DNA from 4 places in the Thioalkalivibrio sp. ALM2T genome. Region 1 is predicted to be linked to each of the others. Evidence: predicted binding sites of a transcription regulator. Region 1 holds the regulator's gene; each other region holds the start of a gene.
The links. The regulator sigma-54, encoded in region 1, starts transcription at its own class of promoters, with help from an activator protein. The targets are predictions, from matches to a motif close to TGGCANGNTNCNTGCTT.
Positions count from the first base shown of each region.

Region 1 (4,206 bases):
GGCGACATGACCCTGGAGGCCGACAAGGTCTACGTGCGCACCCGCGATCGCCGCCCCTACGAAATGGAGGCCCACGGCGAGCCGGCACGCCTGGAATCACCCGATCCGGAAACCGGAGAGATGCGCATTGCCACCGCCCTGCGCATCGACTACCTGCTGAATGAAGACCTCATGATCCTCACCGACCAGGCCCATGTGATCACCACCAGCGAGGAGGCGCGCGGCAAGCGCATCACCTACGACCTGACGACCGACGTAATCGAGGCCGAACGCGGCGAAGGCGCCAGCGAGCGCGTGCGCATCACCATCCAGCCGCGCGACGACGAATGAACGCAGTCGCTCCCAGCCCATCCGCCACACCGGCACAAACCAACGACCGCCTGATCGGACGCGAGCTGACCAAGCGCTACGGCCAGCGCACGGTGCTGGACCAAGTGGACGTCGACCTCGCACCCGGCGAGGTGGTCGGCCTGCTGGGCCCGAACGGGGCCGGCAAGACCACCTGCTTCTACAGCCTGGTCGGGCTGATCCGCCCCAATGCCGGGCGCATCACCCTGGGCGAGCGCGATATCACCCGCGCCCCCATCCACGTGCGCGCGCGCGCCGGCCTCGGCTACCTACCGCAGGAGGCCTCGATCTTCCGCCGCCTGAGCGTGTGGGACAACCTGCAGGCCGTGCTGGAACTGCGCCCCGGACTCGATCGCCACGAGCGCCGCCGCATTGGCGACGCCCTGATCGAGGAGTTTCAGCTCGAGACCGTGCGCCACAGCCCGGGCATCGCGCTGTCCGGCGGCGAACGGCGCCGCGCCGAGATCGCCCGCGCCCTCGCCGGGGATCCGCGCTTCATCTGTCTGGACGAACCCTTTGCGGGGGTGGATCCGATCTCGGTCGGCGATATCCAGGACGTGATTCGGCATCTCGCCCAGCGCGGCATCGGCGTACTGATCTCCGATCACAACGTGCGCGAGACCCTCGGCATCTGCCACAGGGCCTATATTCTAAGCGAAGGCCGCCTGCTGGCCGCCGGGACACCGGACGAGCTGCTGGCCGATCCCCAGGTGCGCCGGGTCTATCTCGGCGAGAACTTCCGCCTGTGAAAGCGCCCCACATGCGGCCCGGTCGGTGCACAAACCACAAGGCAGGCTTTAAGATTCCACCAATGCCCACCCTCGCCCCGCATACCCGATGCTGAAACCCGGCCTGAATCTGCAGCTGGGTCAGACGCTGACCATGACGCCGCAACTGCAGCAGGCGATCCGCCTGTTGCAGCTGTCCACGCTCGAGCTCCAAGTGGAGATCCAGCAGGCGCTGGAGAGTAATCCCATGCTCGAACAGGTCGAGGACGAAGAGTCCGAGGCCGATACCGAGCGTCTGAACCAGGACGGCGAGCTGGTGGAAGGCGATCGCATGGAGGCCACCACTACCAGCGATGACGTAATCCCCGAGGAACTGACGACCGACAGCCGCTGGGACGACATCTACGAGCCGGCCCCGACACCCAACAAGGGCGTGGATGACCGCGACCCGCTGGAAAACACCAGCGACGACGACGGTGAGGGCCTGCAGGATCACCTGCTGTGGCAGCTGCACCTGAGCCATCTGACACCCCGCGACCAGCGCATCGGGGCAGCCCTGATCGACGCCATCAGCCCCGACGGCTATCTCGAGGGCGACCTCGACACCCTGGCCGAGACCATCAGCCGCGGCGAGGATGAAACCGTCGGCGTCGACGAGGTCGAGGCAGTCCTCCACTGGATTCAGCAGTGCGACCCGCTGGGGGTCGGTGCGCGCAACCTGCGGGAGTGCCTGGAGATCCAGCTACGCGAACTGGCCCCGGACGCCCCGGCCCGCGAGGCCGCACGGGCGATCCTGGAACACGGCATGGACAGCCTGGGCAAGCGCGACTACAAGGCCCTGCAGCGCCAGTCCGGCGTACGCGACCCGGACGAACTGGCCCGCGCGCTGGATCTGATCCGCACCCTGAACCCGCGCCCGGGCGCGCAGATCAGTTCCGCCACCTCGGAATACGTAGTCCCGGATGTCTATGTGCGCCATAGCGCCGAGGGCTGGCGCGTGGAGCTGAATCCGGAGATCGCACCGCGCATCCGTATCAACGATCTCTACGCCGGCATGGTGCGCCAGGTCTCGGATGCCCGCGACAGCGCCTTTATGCGTGATCAGCTGCAGGAGGCACGCTGGTTCCTGAAGAGCCTGCACAGCCGCAACGACACCCTGCTGCGGGTCGCCGAGGCGATCGTCCACCGCCAGCAGGGCTTTCTCGAGCATGGCGACGTCGCGATGCAGCCTCTGATCCTGCGCGACATTGCCGAGACCCTGGAGATGCACGAATCGACCATCTCGCGGGTGACCACGCAGAAATACATGCATACCCCGCGCGGGGTCTTCGAGTTCAAGTATTTCTTCTCCAGCCATGTCGGCACGAACGATGGCGGCGAGTGTTCCGCCACCGCCATCCGTGCCATGATTCGCGAATTGATTGGCGACGAACCCCCGAACAAGCCGCTCAGCGATGCCCGGCTCGCCCAGGTCCTGTCGGACCGGGGCATCAACGTAGCGCGCCGCACCGTGGCCAAGTACCGCGAGGCGATGCACATCCCTTCATCCAGCGAACGCCGGCAGATGGCCTCGATGCCCACCGGCAGCAAGTAACCAAGGAGTCCTGACCATGCAGATCAACCTGACCGGCCACCACGTGGACATCACCGACGCCCTGCGCGACTACGTCAACGAGAAATTCGCGAAGCTGGAGCGCCACTTCGACAAGGTCATCGACGTCCACGTCGTGCTGACCCACGAGAAGACCCGGAATCAGCACAACCAGGCCGAAGCGAATCTCCAGGTCAGCGGCAATCACATCCACGCCGAGGCCTCTCACGAGGACATGTACGCCGCGATCGACGCGCTGATCGACAAAGTCGACCGTCAGCTGATCAAGCACAAGGAAAAGGTCAAGGACCACCACCGCGCCGAAGGTGCCCAGCGCAACCGCGAGCAGGCCTCCTGATCCATGACGATTGCCGAGTTGATCACCTCCGAGCGCATTGGCCTGCAACCCGAGTGCTCCAGCCAGAAACGGGCCCTGGAGGCTCTGGCGGACCTCCTCGCCGGCGGAGGTGACGGCACGGGACCGGGGAGTAACGCGATCTTCGAGGCCCTGTCCGCACGCGAAAAACTCGGATCCACCGGTCTCGGCCATGGGGTTGCGATTCCCCATGGCCGCCTGGCCGATCTCGAGGCGCCGCGCGTGGCCGTGCTGCGCCTGGAAAAGGGCGTCGACTTCGACGCCATGGATCACGAGCCGGTCGATATCCTGATCGCACTGCTGGTCCCGGAGGCCGCCACCGGCGACCACCTCGACCTGCTGGCCCAACTCGCCCGCGGCCTGTCGCAGCCAGACACCATCGGAGCGCTGCGCCGGGCCGGGGATGCGGCGGCCCTGGAACAGGAACTCGTGCGCCGCTTCAGCGAGGACTAAGCTCGTGGAACCCGCCTCCAGCCGCGATTCCGACGCGCAGCGTCTGCCATGAACGAGGCGCTGGGAGAAGGCGGGATCGCCCGCGACATCAACGTGGAGAGCCTGATCCAGGCCATGGGAAACCGCCTGGATCTTCGCTTTGTACACGGCGAACATGCAGCACCCGACCGCAAGCTGGTCGGCGACGACGGGGACGACCTGCCACTGGCTGGCCATCTCAACCTGATCCGGCCCAACCGCATCCAGATCATCGGCGACTTCGAGGCCCGCTATATCTCCAGTCTCAGCGCCACCCAGTGCAACGACCTGATCCTGGAGATGGCCCGCACCGGGACCACCGCGGTGATCTTCGCCGAGGACACCTGTCCGTTCTCGGAGATGCCCGACGCCCCACAGGAGGCGCTGCCGCTGATCCTGTGCTCCAGCACCAGCAGTCACGAGATCATCTCGCTGCTGCGCTATTTCCTGCAGCAGCGCCTGGCCCATTTCGAGGTGCGCCACGGCGTGTTCATGGAGATCCTCGGGATCGGGGTGCTGATCAGCGGCGCCTCCAGCGTCGGCAAGAGCGAAGTCGCGCTGGAATTGATCTCGCGCGGGCATCGCCTGATCGCCGACGATGCCCCCGAGTTCGCGCGCATTGCGCCCGACATCGTGCGCGGCCATTGCCCGGCCCTGCTCCAGGACCTGCTCGAGGTGCGCGGTCTTGGGGT
Region 1 is NZ_KB906562.1:46,117-50,322, forward strand. Features, by position in the region: gene lptA (lipopolysaccharide transport periplasmic protein LptA) at 1-330, shown strand, start outside; gene lptB (LPS export ABC transporter ATP-binding protein) at 327-1,097, shown strand; gene F816_RS0108555 (RNA polymerase factor sigma-54) at 1,186-2,670, shown strand; gene hpf (ribosome hibernation-promoting factor, HPF/YfiA family) at 2,687-3,025, shown strand; gene F816_RS0108565 (PTS sugar transporter subunit IIA) at 3,029-3,496, shown strand; gene hprK (HPr(Ser) kinase/phosphatase) at 3,545-4,206, shown strand, end outside.

Region 2 (4,206 bases), on a different contig from region 1:
GGAGACCCGTTTTGTTGTGGATCTGCCCGTGGCCGCGGGCGCCCAGGAGGATTCGCTTCGATGAGCAGCAAGGCACAAGTCCCCGCAATGCCCCCGGAGTCGGTCCTGGTCGTGGAGGACGATCGCGGGCATCGCGAACTCTTGAACGAAGAGCTGACCGAGGCCGGCTACGCGGTCACGGCGGTGGGCAGTGCCGAGGATGCCGCGCAGGTACTCGCGCAAGAGTCCTTCAGCCTGGTGGTGAGCGACCTGCGCCTGCCGGGCGCAGATGGCTTCCAGGTGCTGCAGGACGCCCGCGCCCAGGTGCCGACCCCCGGGTTCATCATGCTCACCGGTTTCGGAACCATCGACCAGGCGGTGGCGGCGCTGAAGGCCGGCGCCGACGATTTCCTGACCAAGCCGGTGGACCTGGATCACCTGCGCCTGGCCGCCGACCGGGTGACCGAGGCGCGTCGCCTCAAGGACGAGGTGCGTCGGTATCGCGAGGTCTTGGCGCAGGCCGATGGCTTTCACGGCATGCAGGGGCGCAGTCCGGCCATGCTGCAGTTGTTCGACCTGATCCGGCGGATCGCAGTCGCCGATGGCAGCGTCCTGATTACCGGGGAGTCCGGGACCGGCAAGGAGCTGGTCGCGCGGGCGCTGCACGCGGAAAGTGAGCGGGCCCATGGGTCGTTCGTGGCGATCAATTGCGCGGGCATCCCCGAGGCCCTGCTGGAGTCGGAGTTGCTGGGGCACGTGGCGGGTGCGTTCAGCGGGGCCAAGGGGGCTCGGCGCGGCCTGTTTACCGAGGCGGACGGCGGGACCCTGTTCCTGGACGAGATCGCCGAGATGCCGGTGGCCATGCAGAGCAAGCTGTTGCGTCTTCTGCAGGACGGTCGCGTGCGCCCGGTGGGCGCCAACGAGGAGATCGCGACCGATGTGCGTATCGTCGCGGCCACGCATCAGGACCTGCGGGCGCATATTGCCGACGGGCGCTTCCGCGAGGATCTCTACTATCGCCTGGAGACCTTCCGCATCGAGATCCCGCCTTTGCGCGAACGCGGCGATGACATCGAACGCCTGGCTTTGCAATTCCTGCGTCAGCAGGCCCTGGCGCGCGGACTGCCCGAGCGGCGCCTGAGCCCCGAGGCCCTGCGCGCGCTGGTACGTTATCCATTCCCCGGGAACGTGCGCGAACTCGCGAGCCTCATGGAGCGCGCTGCCACCCTGGCTGCGGGCGAGGTGATCGAGACCCGCGATCTGCCCGAGCGCGTATTCCAGGTGCCCCCCGAGAAGAGCCCCGGCGGGGCCGCGGGCGACCGCCAGGACGGGCCGGCGCCTGTTCCGGGGGTGGACGACGATAGTCAGTGGCCAACGCTGGAGGAACGTGAACGCGACTATATCCGGCGGGTGCTAAGGCATGTGGAAGGCAACAAGCAGCGGGCGGCCCGGATCCTCGGCATCGGCCGCAAGACGCTGTACCGCAAACTCGGGGAATCCGACCCATCGTGACATCCTGACCCGGGTCGACCTGACTCATGTGTCATTCTGACCCGGTTTACCGCTGGGGCGTGCCCCGGTGCCTCCGGGATAACGAACTTATAAGCTACTGTTTCAATTTGTTTTGTTTATCCTTTCCTGATGTTGGCACGATGCCTGCTCCTCCTTGGGCAGCAATCGAGGAATCGGAACCGCAGTGATGGCCCATTCCTCCTCACACGGTTGCAACGAAATCGGGCGTGCGGAAGGTCGACCTTGAGTCGTGGCCCCTCTCGCGCCGAGATCCGAACGATCCAAAGGTAAAAGGAGCAACATGATGAATATGCGCAAGACGATGCTCGCGATGGCCCTGACTTCCCTGTTTGCCGTGGGTGGTGCAGCCTCCGCCCAGTATGGCGGTGCCGAAGGTGGCGCCGGTGGTGGCGACATGGGCGGTGCCCAGGGCGGCCAGCCGCCGGCTCAGGAAGGCGGCGCCGGTGGTGGTGCTCAGGGCGGTCAGCCGCCGCAGGGTGGTGCCCAGGGTGGCGCGGCCCAGGGTGGCGCCCCGATGCAGGAAGCCCCCGAGGTGGATCTGAGCGAGGAAGACATCGACACCTTCGTCTCTGCCTTCGTTGCGGTGCAGGAAGTGCGCGAAGACTTCGCCGACCGCTTGCAGAGTGCCGAGGACGAAACCGAGGCCCAGTCCATGCAGCAGGAAGCACAGGACGAAATGGTCAATGCGGTTGAAGACTCGGGCATGAGTGTCGAGGAATACAACGAAGTGGCCATGGCCCTGCAGAATGACCCCGAGTTGATGCAGGAAGTCCAGGAGCGCGCTGAAGCCCAGCTGTAACGGGCAGCGCAAGACCTCCCCGGGCATTGCGCCCGGGAGTCTGCAGGGGCCGGCCTTCGGGTCGGCCCCTTGTTTGTGCCCGGGGGCATGAACGCGAATGTGCACATTGATCCGTGATTCCCAGGAGGGTAGACGCCTTCGCGTCTCGGGAATTGTCCATGTAGCTTGAACTGGGCGGAGGGAAGCGTTATTCTTGCGCGCTTTCTGAATCGCCCCGACCTCGGAGCATCGAACATCATGAGTACCATTAGCGCCAAGCCGGCCGAAGTCGAACGCGACTGGTTTCTCGTCGACGCCGACGGCAAGACCCTCGGTCGACTCGCCACGGAAATCGCACATCGCCTGCGCGGGAAGCACAAGCCCGTGTACACGCCGCATGTCGATACCGGTGACTACATCGTCGTGATCAACGCGGAGAAGATCCGCGTCTCCGGCAACAAGGCCATGGACAAGAAGTACTTCCACCATTCCGGTTACCCGGGTGGTATCAAGGAAGCCAACTTCACCCAGATGATCGAGCGTCATCCGGAGAAGGTGCTGGAGCTTGCCGTCAAGGGCATGCTGCCGCGCAACCCGCTTGGCCGGGCCATGTTCAAGAAGCTCAAGGTCTACGCCGGTACCGAACACCGGCACACGGCCCAGCAGCCGCAGCCGCTCGAAGTCTGAGCCGCCAGAATCAGCAAGGGAATCGATCCGAATGGCTATCAATCAGTATTACGGCACCGGCCGCCGCAAGACCGCCTCGGCGCGCGTCTTCCTGCGTCCCGGCACGGGCAACATCACGGTTAACGAGAAGCCGCTGGACGACTTCTTCGGCCGCAAGACCTCGCGCATGGTGGTACGCCAGCCGCTGGAGGCGACCGAGTCGACCGGCAACTTCGACGTGATCGCGACCGTTGAAGGCGGTGGCGGCAACGGCCAGGCCGGCGCGATCCGTCTGGGCATTGCCCGCGCCTTGGTGCAGTACAACGAAGACATGCGCCCGTCGCTGCGTCGTGGTGGTCACCTGACCCGCGATGCCCGCGAGGTGGAGCGCAAGAAGATCGGCCTGCGCAAGGCCCGTCGTGCAACCCAGTACTCGAAGCGCTAAAATTCGCGTCGAGTTGCGGGCTGCACCCGACCCGGTTTACTGGGGGATCGTCTAGCGGTAGGACTGCGGACTCTGACTCCGCCAACCCAGGTTCGAATCCTGGTCCCCCAGCCATCCATGGAAGAAGGCCCCCTTGTGGGGCCTTTTTCTATGGATATTTGAGCGAGTCCAGGGTTCGAACCTGGAAGGTTCGGCGAAGCGCAGCGAAGCACTGCACACGCGCAGCGTGTGCAGCCCGAAGGGTGAGGCGGCGTAGCCGCCGAATCATCCTGGTCCCCCAGTCGTTTCTAGAAGGGCCCCCTTGTGGGGCCTTTTTCTATGGATATTTGAGCGGCCAGGGTTCGAACCTGGAAGGTTCGGCGAAGCGCAGCGAAGCACTGCACGCGCGCAGCGTGTGCAGCCCGAAGGGTGAGGCGGCGTAGCCGCCGAATCATCCTGGTCCCCCAGAGCCATGGCAGCGTGCCCCTCAATGGGGCACGCTGCCATCCTTGCATCCTTGCATCCTTGCATCCTTGGAGCCTGGCCACCAAGCGGGTAACGTTCCCGCGGCTTCTGGGTCCTTGCAAGCGCCATCAACCGCCGGTCTTGGATCTTCGTCCTCCACAGCCCTGCACCCTTCGGAAGCAGACGCCCCATCAACCCCACGCTGACTCCGCTACAATCCCTCGACAGTGATCGGGAAATGCAGGGAATTCTCCCGCCCTTTTTCCGTCCAATTCCGCAGAACCCGGCCGCACTGGGTCGGATCGATCAAAATGCCAGAGAAGAGAGGATTGACCATGTCGGTACCCGAGAATCCCTACGA
Region 2 is NZ_KB906565.1:16,407-20,612, forward strand. Features, by position in the region: gene F816_RS0110205 (ATP-binding protein) at 1-64, shown strand, start outside; gene F816_RS0110210 (sigma-54 dependent transcriptional regulator) at 61-1,491, shown strand; gene F816_RS0110215 (DUF4168 domain-containing protein) at 1,796-2,311, shown strand; gene rplM (50S ribosomal protein L13) at 2,549-2,977, shown strand; gene rpsI (30S ribosomal protein S9) at 3,009-3,401, shown strand; tRNA gene F816_RS0110230 (tRNA-Gln) at 3,442-3,515, shown strand; gene F816_RS0110235 (MBL fold metallo-hydrolase) at 4,181-4,206, shown strand, end outside.
Region 2: a site for sigma-54 is predicted at 1,625-1,641, ahead of F816_RS0110215 (DUF4168 domain-containing protein). Genes of this name have one in related genera too.

Region 3 (4,206 bases), on a different contig from region 1:
CAGGCAGTGATCGAATTGGCCTCCGCACCCAAGAGCAACAGCGCCTATGCCGCGCTGAACGGCGCCCGGGCCGCCATCCGCGACAGCGGCAGCGCGGGCGTGCCCCTGCACCTGCGCAATGCCCCGACCGAGCTGATGCGTGCCGAGGGCTTCGGTGCCGGGTATCGCTACGACCACGACGAACCGGACGGGTTTGCGCGCGGACAGGTCTATCTGCCCGAAGGGCTGGAAGAAGCGCGCTTCTATAGTCCGCGCCGGGATGGCACCGAACGCGCGCTGGCGGAGCGACTGGAGCGTCTGCGCGGCAGCGGCGGTGAAGACCCCGGGGACGGGGGCTGACGGGGTGACATGAGGATTCGACATCACAAGCGCTGGCTGACGGTCGCGGCGATCCTGTTCGGGGTCTCGCTGGCGTGGATCCTGTTGACCACCGAGTGGCCCAGCCTCGGCGTTCCGCTGGGCGAGCTGGAGGTCTGGCTGCTCAGCTGGGGCCCTGGGGCCTACCTGGTATTCGTGCTGGCGTTTGTCGTGCTGGCCCTGTTCCCGCTGCCGAGCACCTTCTGGATCCTGCTGGGCGGGGCCTTGTTCGGTCCCTTCACCGGTGGCGCCCTTAGTCTGCTGGCGGCCACCGTGGCGGCGGTCATCGCCTTTATGCTGGCCCGTACCTGGCTGCAGCCCTGGCTGGTCCCGCGCATGGGGCCGCGCAGTACCCGGCTGCGCGAGGATGTAGAGGCAGAGGGCTGGCGCGTGGTGGCCCTGACCCGGCTGGTGCCGGTGTTTCCGTTTGCGCCCACCAACTATGCCCTGGGACTGGTGCGCCTGCCGCTGCCCGTGTTTGCACTAACGACGGTGGTGGCGCTGATCCCGGGCCTGTTCGCCTATGCCTGGCTGGGGCATGCCACCCGCGAGGTGGCCAGTGGTGCCGACAGCGGGGTGCAACTGGGTCTGGCGCTGCTCGCGGTGCTGGCATTGCTGCTGTTGCTGCCGCGCCTGGTGCGGCGCATCTGGCTGGGACAGAAGATGCTGCGCTCGGAGTCAGACCCAGGCGAGCAGGACTCCGAGGCCCAGGGCGAAGAACAGCAGCGCGGCGAGCGCGCGTAGCAGCCGCAGCGGCAGGTGGCAGGCGAAGCGCTGTCCCAGCCATACGACCGGCGCATTGGCCAGGACCATGCCGATGGTCGAGCCGATCACGACCAGGATCAGGTTGTCGAAGGTCGCGGCCAGCGCGGCGGTAGCCACCTGCGTCTTGTCGCCCATCTCGACCAGGAAGAACAGCACCGTGGTGGTCCAGAACACGCCGTGTTTCGAGGGGGCTGGCAGCTCGTCCTCGCTATCCGGCACCAGCACCCAGGCGGCCATGACGATGAACCCGAGCCCCAGCCCCCAGCGCAGCCACTCGTCCGGCACGCTCGCGCCGATCCAGACGCCGGCCAGCGCGGCGAGGAAGTGATTGGCCAGGGTCGCCACCACGATGCCCCAGATGATGGGCCAGGTCTGCTGGTAGCGGCAGATCAGGAGCAGCGCGAGGAGCTGGGTCTTGTCGCCCATCTCGGCGATGGCGACGATGACGGTGGAGACGAGCAGGGCTTCCATGATGGTCTTCCGGACCGGGCGGCTACTGCGGACCGCGGTGGTGAGGCCAGGGGGTTCCCGGGCCTGCCGAGTCGCGCCCCCCTGAAGCTGGCAAAAGTGTAGAAGGCGGCCCCGTTGCCGGCAAGAACGGGCTGCGCCGTGCGCGGGCCTTGGGTAGGATGCGCACGATGAAAGCCTTCGTACGCTGGGTCGATCGCGCACCGCTGTGGCTGTTTGCCCTGCTGGTGGCCACGCTGGGCCTGGCCCCCTGGATCCCCGAGCCGCATGTCGCGGAGAAGCTGCGCTGGTTGCTCGCCGGCGAGCTGACCCGGGTGCGGGACACCCTCGACCTGGTCATGCACGCCATCCCCTGGCTGCTGATGGCCTTCAAGCTCTACCGGACCAGCGTTACGGTTAGGGGCAGGCCCTGATCCGAGTGTTTCTCCGCGGCTTGTGGGAAATCGACGCCGGCCGTGCCTGCCGCTAGGGTTGCAGCACGTTTCAAGCACTCAGGAGAACCCCATGCGCTTTATTGTTGCTGTCACCGCCGGTACCGACGACCCCACCCGTGCGACGCTCGGCATGATCGCCGCCAACGTGGCCAAGCAGCAGGGCCATGACGTGACCGTCTGGCTGCAGGGCGAGGCCGTGAACATCGCCAACCGCAATGTCTACGACAAGATCGTCGGCCACAACATGCCGGCAATGAAGGACATCGTCGATTCACTGGTCAGTGAAGGCGTCCCGTTCTGGGCCTGCGAGGCCTGCGCCAAGGGCCGCGACGTCGGCGAACACAACTTCCTGCCGAACGCCGAGATGGCCGGCATGGGCCAGTACGTCCAGGCCGTCGCCGACTTCGACCGCTCGATGAGCTTCTGATCGTTCATCGTTGCTCGCGCGCGGGGGTGTGATCCCCCGCTCGTTCTGATCTCCCGCCCCTGCCAGTGCCCCGAACTGGCACATTGCATGCTTGTTTGTTCCGCGAGGCATCCGCGGATCATGAGCATGAGTCAGAATCTCCCCCCGAATACCCTATCGCCGAGCGTTTCGTATGAAGAGGCCATTGGCGATTTCCTGGTCGCCTCGCGCAAATGCGAGGTAGTGAGCCTGGAGCGCCTGCTGGAGGCCGTGCAACTGGTCGGGCGCATCCGGGCCCTAGTGCATCAACTGCAGCGTGAACGCGGCGCTTCCAGCCTCTGGATCGGCTCGGCTGGCCAGCGTTATGCCGAGGAGCTGGGGCAGTATCGAACCGAATCCGACACCACGGCGGCGGCCTTTCGCGAACACCTTGATGGCTGGTTACAGCCGGGGGCCTGTGCCCACGCGCGCAGCCGGTTGCTGGGGCGCATGGCATTGGCCCTGCACGGGCTGTCCGGGCTGCCCAGCCTGCGCGAGGAGGTCAACGAGCGCACGCTTTCGCCGATGGAGGCGATGCGCGGATTCAGCGAACTGATCCGGTCGCTCCTGGCCGTGGTATTCGAGGCAGCGGATTCGGCTACTGACCCGGAGGTCTCCGGTGCGTTGGTCGCTCTTTTGAACTTCATGCAGGGCAAGGAGCTTGCGGGTCAGGAACGCGCGATCGGTGCTGCGGGCTTTGGCCAGGGCGTGTTTGACGGCGAACTGCGCCAGGCGCTGTTACACCGTATCGATGCCCAGGAACGTTCGTTTCGCATCTTCTCCGAGTTCGCCCCGGAATCGGCCTGCGGAGCCTGGCGTCAATTACAGGGCGCGAGCTTCGCCGCCGAGGTCGAGCGCCTGCGCCGTCAGGCCTGCACCCAGGCCGATGGTCAGCCGGCCCCGGCCCCGGCCCGGGCCGAGGCGTGGTTTGCCTGCACGACTGCGCGTATCGACGCGATGAAGGAGATCGAGGATCGGCTGGAGATGCACCTGAACGAGTGCTGCTCCGCGCGCATCGTGGCGGATCGCGCGGACCTGGGTGCGGTGCGTGACCGTATCGCGCAATTGGCCGAGTCGGAGTTACGCGACAGCGTGCCGTATGCGGTGTTCTTCGGTGCGCCCGAGGGGCTGGATTCCGACGGCGTGGGCGGCGATAACCCGCTCAATGTGCCGATCGTCGGACATTCGGTGATGGACCTGGTGCAACGCCAGGCCAGTCGTCTGCAGTCGGTGGAGGACGAGCTGCAGGCGGCGCGCCAGGCCTTGGCCGAGCGCAAGACCATTGAGCGAGCCAAGGCACTGCTAATCCAGCATCGCGGCCTGACGGAGGACCAGGCCTACAAGCTCCTGCGCCAGACTGCGATGAACCAGAACCGGCGTCTGGCCGAGGTGGCCGAGGCGACCGTCGCCATGTCTGACCTGCTGGGGAAGGGCCTGTAGTCCGGCCCCATGGGGAAAGGGGCCGGGGGCTGTATCGCGACGCACCAATGCGGTTCACTTGCACCTCCAATGCGCCCCAGGGTGGTGCCTCAAGCGGTTTGATCCGGGCCTCGAACCCCTCAAGGGTTCGACTCCATGCGGCGAACCGTCCGATTTTTCCGCGCCATGGCGCGATTGTTTCCCGCAGGGTCGCCTAGCAACGGCTAATTGGCACACCTCCTGCAGGAGTATGGGCAAGACGAGCCAATGGCGGTTCGTCGTCTGACAACAGGGAGACCCGCTGACCGGGCCTCCCAT
Region 3 is NZ_KB906558.1:275,063-279,268, reverse strand. Features, by position in the region: gene F816_RS0106030 (replication-associated recombination protein A) at 1-339, shown strand, start outside; gene F816_RS0106025 (TVP38/TMEM64 family protein) at 349-1,101, shown strand; gene F816_RS0106020 (TMEM165/GDT1 family protein) at 1,036-1,593, opposite strand; gene F816_RS0106015 (hypothetical protein) at 1,761-2,003, shown strand; gene F816_RS0106010 (DsrE family protein) at 2,095-2,451, shown strand; gene F816_RS0106005 (nitrate regulatory protein) at 2,578-3,909, shown strand.
Region 3: a site for sigma-54 is predicted at 2,528-2,544, ahead of F816_RS0106005 (nitrate regulatory protein). Genes of this name have one in related genera too.

Region 4 (4,206 bases), on a different contig from region 1:
GGCGGCTCGATTACCGCCTTCTATACCGTGCTCGCCGAGGGCGATGACCAGAACGATCCGATCGTGGACGCCGCGCGCGCGATCCTGGACGGCCATGTCGTGCTGTCGCGCGAGGTAGCAGAGACCGGGCGCTACCCGGCGATCGACGTCGGTGCGTCGGTCTCGCGCGTAATGTCCTCGCTGATCTCGCCGGAACACGAGCGGGCGGCGCGACGCTTCCGCGGCCTCTCCGCCACCTATATGCAGAACCGCGATCTGATCGCGGTCGGGGCCTATCGCAAGGGGGCCGACCCGCACCTGGACGAGGCAGTGGCGATGCATGAGCGCCTGGAGGCGTATCTGGCGCAGGGCCGCGAAGAGGCCATCGGCTTTGACCGGGCGCGGGATGACCTGCTGGCGCTGGTTGGCGGGGCGGCATGAACCCGAAGCGCCTGGAACGACTGTTGCGCCTGCGCCGGGTCGAGGAGAGCGAGGCCACCCGCCAGCTGGGTGAACGTCTGCAGCAACTGGATGGCATTGCCGGTCAGCGCGAGCGCCTGGAAACCTATCAGCGCGAGTATCTGCAGGCGACCCTGCCGGATGATGCCAACGCCCTCAAATGGTTGGCCGGCATGCGCGACCAGTTGCGCTCGGCGCTGGAGCAACAGGACCTGCGCATTCAGGCGGCGGAGTCGCAGGTGGAGACCGCGCGCCAGGAGTGGCTGGAACGGCACCGCAACAGCCTGTCGCTGGAAAAGCTGCTGCAACGCCGGAAGGCCGAGACGGCGCAACACGGCGCCCGGCGCCAGCAGACCGAACAGGATATGTGGGCCACGCGGCAGGCTCATGCGCGCGAGGAAGCGTCGCGTTGGCAAGGTTCTTGAATGGACCGTGACTATCGATTAGGGCAAGGGCCCGGGGATCCGCCCGGCACACCGAGGATTCGGAGATGATCGCGACACAGAACACCGGTCAGGGCATGCTGCCGCTGCTGCAATTGCTGGGCGGCGAGGCATCGCTGCAGGACCTGGACGGCCTGAAGGGGCTGAAAGGGAAGGACGGCGAGGGGTTCCTCGCGGTTCTGGAGCCGCAGATGGAGGCCTTGCTGGCGAACCTGGGCGTGCCCGGGGACGAGATGGAAGGGCTCGATCTGGAAGCCATGCTGGCGCGGTTGCAGGATCTACTCGACGGGCAGGGTTTCGCCGCAGGCGACGAGCCGGGTGGCAAGGGCTTGCCGATCGCCAGCCTGATGGCGGGAGTGCAGGAACCGGGGCGTATGGACGCGGCCCGTGGCGAAGCGGGCGCCTCTGGCCGCGGGGGTGCCGAGGGCCAGGCGTTGCCGGTCAAGCCCCTGCCTGCAGCTGTCATGCGCCTGTTTGTCGAGGCCAGCCAGGCGGCAGGCGGGCGCGATGGCCTGGCCGCATTGAAGCCCGAACTGTTGGGCGCGCAGGGCGGGCTGTCGCGGGACGGCGTGCTCGATGTCCTCGCCCAGTGGATGACTCAGGGCGGGGACGAGTCGCGTCGGGGGCGTACCGATCCCCTGGGGGGCGCCTTGCCGGCTCTCGCCGGTGGCCAGGCCGAAGGGGCGGACGCTGCACGCGCGTTGCCGCGACTGGACCTGACCCGGCTCCTGCAGCAGCCCAATGGGGCCCGCGAGCTGGCCGATCAGGTGCGCATGCTCGCCCAGGCACAGGGTGGGCGAACCGAGCTCAAGCTGCATCCCCCACAGTTGGGCAGTCTGGATATTCGGGTGCTGGTCGATGGTGACCGCACAAGCATCCAGTTCATCAGTGCCAATCCGGTGACCCGCGAGGTGCTGGAGGCGGCCATGCCGCGCTTGCGCGACAGCCTCGCCGAGAGCGGACTGATGCTCGAGGACGCCACCGTTTCCGACCAGGCGGCCGAGGAGCAGGCCGAGCAGGATGAGCGCCAGGCAGCCGCCGGGACCGCTTCGGAGCTGGACGAGGCCGAAGACAACGAGAATGGGGGCAGCACGCTCTCGATGCTGAATCGGCGACTGGATCTGTTTGCCTGAGGCGAGCCCGGCGCGGGCTCGTTCTTGCGATATCCGATGGGCGGCCGGCGGTATCCGGGACCTGCCCCATCGGGCCCCTTTCGCTGTGGTAGCGATCTTCCATGAGTGCCGCCAAGAATCCGTCTTTCCCGCGCGGCGGGCGGCCGATTCTTGACGTTATCGCCCGTTCCTTCCCCCGAAGTGTCCCTCCTCCCCCTCCAGTGCTGGTCGCTAACTATCGGATAAAGCGATAGAAAGCCAATGCTGGCATCTGCCTTGCTAAGGTCTTTTCCGAGATCAAATCCTCGGTTTACCGGACAGCGGGTGCGACATGGCGAAGAAGGAAGTCAATCTGGACGACGAAGAAGGCGGCACCCCGAAGAAGGGCGGCATGGGCAAGCTGCTTGTGCTGCTGCTGATCGTGATTCTGCTGGTGGGCGCCGGGGCCGCTGCGGCCTGGTTCTTCCTGGTTGCGGGCGACGAGGCTGCCGAACAGGTGGTGGAAGGCCCCCCCGAGCGCTTCTACACCAGCCTGGAGCCGATGACCGTCAACATCGAAGCGCCGGGCCGCATCCGGTATCTACGTGCCGAGGTGAGCCTGGTGACCCACGAGGCGCCAGTGATCGAGGCGTTCGAGCGGCATATGCCGGCGATCCGCAACGACATCCTGGGCCTCCTGGCGGAACAGCGTTACGAGGATCTGAATACGCGTGATGGCAAGGAATCGCTGGCGGAGGAGCTGAAGGAAGCAATCCGCGAGATTCTGCGCTCGCGGGATGCGCCGGACGCGGTCGAGGCCGTGTTGTTCAACGAACTGGTGATGCAGTAGGAGCCCCGTTATGGCGCAGACGGATATCCTCAGCCAGGACGAGATCGATGCCCTCCTGCATGGTGTGGACGAGGGCGACGTCGAGACCGAAGACCCGTATCCGAGTGACGGTGAGGCGCGGGAATTCAACTTTGCCACGCAGGATCGCATCGTCCGTGGGCGCATGCCCACGCTGGAGATGATCAACGAGCGCTTTGCGCGTCAGCTCCGGGTCCGTCTGTTCAATGTACTGCGCCGCTCGGCCGAGATCTCGGTGGTCGGCACCCGTATCACCAAGTTCTCCGAATACATGCACTCGCTGTTTGTCCCCACCAGCCTGAATCTGGTGCGGGCGCATCCGCTGCATGGCACCGGCTTGTTCGTGTTCGATCCCAAGCTGGTGTTCATCCTGGTCGACAACTTTTTCGGTGGCGACGGACGCTACTACACCCGCATCGAGGGACGAGACTTCACCCCAATGGAGATGAAGGTCGTCCACGGCGTGCTGGAGGGGGCCTTCGAGGATATGCAGAAGGCCTGGCAGCCGGTGATGGAGCTCAAGTTCGAGTTCCTGAACTCCGAGGTCAATCCGCAGTTCGCGAACATCGTCTCGCCGACCGAGATCGTCGTTATCAGCGAGTTCCACATCGAGCTCGACGGGGGCGGCGGCAATCTGCACGTGACCCTGCCGTACTCGATGATCGAGCCGATCCGCGAACAGCTGGATACCGGGATCCAGTCGGATCGCTCCGATGTGGACCAACGCTGGATGCACGCGCTGCAGGAGGAGATCCAGACCGCCGAGGTCGAGATCAGCTCCATGCTGGCGGAGACCGAGGTCACCGTGCGCGAGCTGCTGGATATCCAGCCGGGCGACATCATCCCGGTGGACCTCCCCGAGAAGATCACCTTGCAGGTCGAAGACATCCCGATGTTCCGCGGGAAGTTCGGCGTATCCAATGGCATGAATGCGATCCAGGTTTCGGAACGCATTCTCAAACGATAGAGGGCGCAGCATGGCTGACACCGACGATCCCAAGCAGGACACCCCGGCCGTGGATGAAGATACCGCGGGCGCCGAAACCATGACCGACACCGAAGGCGGTAGCGATGACCAGGCGCTGGCGGATGAGTGGGCGGCAGCCCTGGCCGAGCAGAAGGATGACGACGGCGAAGACGCGGCTGATCCCGATGAGTTGCTGAACGCCGCGCAAGGCGGGGCTGCTGCGGGGGGAGGTGATGACGCGACCGCCGCGAAGCAGACGCCGAAGTCCGAGAAAAAGGAGCGCAAGCACCAGCCCGATTCGTCCGCGGAGGCCCTGCAGCCCGAACAACTCTCGGGGGTGGTGCAGGGCGACGGTGAGGAAATGAATCTGGAGATGGTGCTGGACGTTCCAGTGACGAT
Region 4 is NZ_KB906556.1:137,009-141,214, forward strand. Features, by position in the region: gene F816_RS0100575 (FliI/YscN family ATPase) at 1-420, shown strand, start outside; gene fliJ (flagellar export protein FliJ) at 417-863, shown strand; gene F816_RS0100585 (flagellar hook-length control protein FliK) at 929-2,014, shown strand; gene fliL (flagellar basal body-associated protein FliL) at 2,325-2,822, shown strand; gene fliM (flagellar motor switch protein FliM) at 2,833-3,807, shown strand; gene fliN (flagellar motor switch protein FliN) at 3,818-4,206, shown strand, end outside.
Region 4: a site for sigma-54 is predicted at 2,259-2,275, ahead of fliL (flagellar basal body-associated protein FliL). Genes of this name have one in related genera too.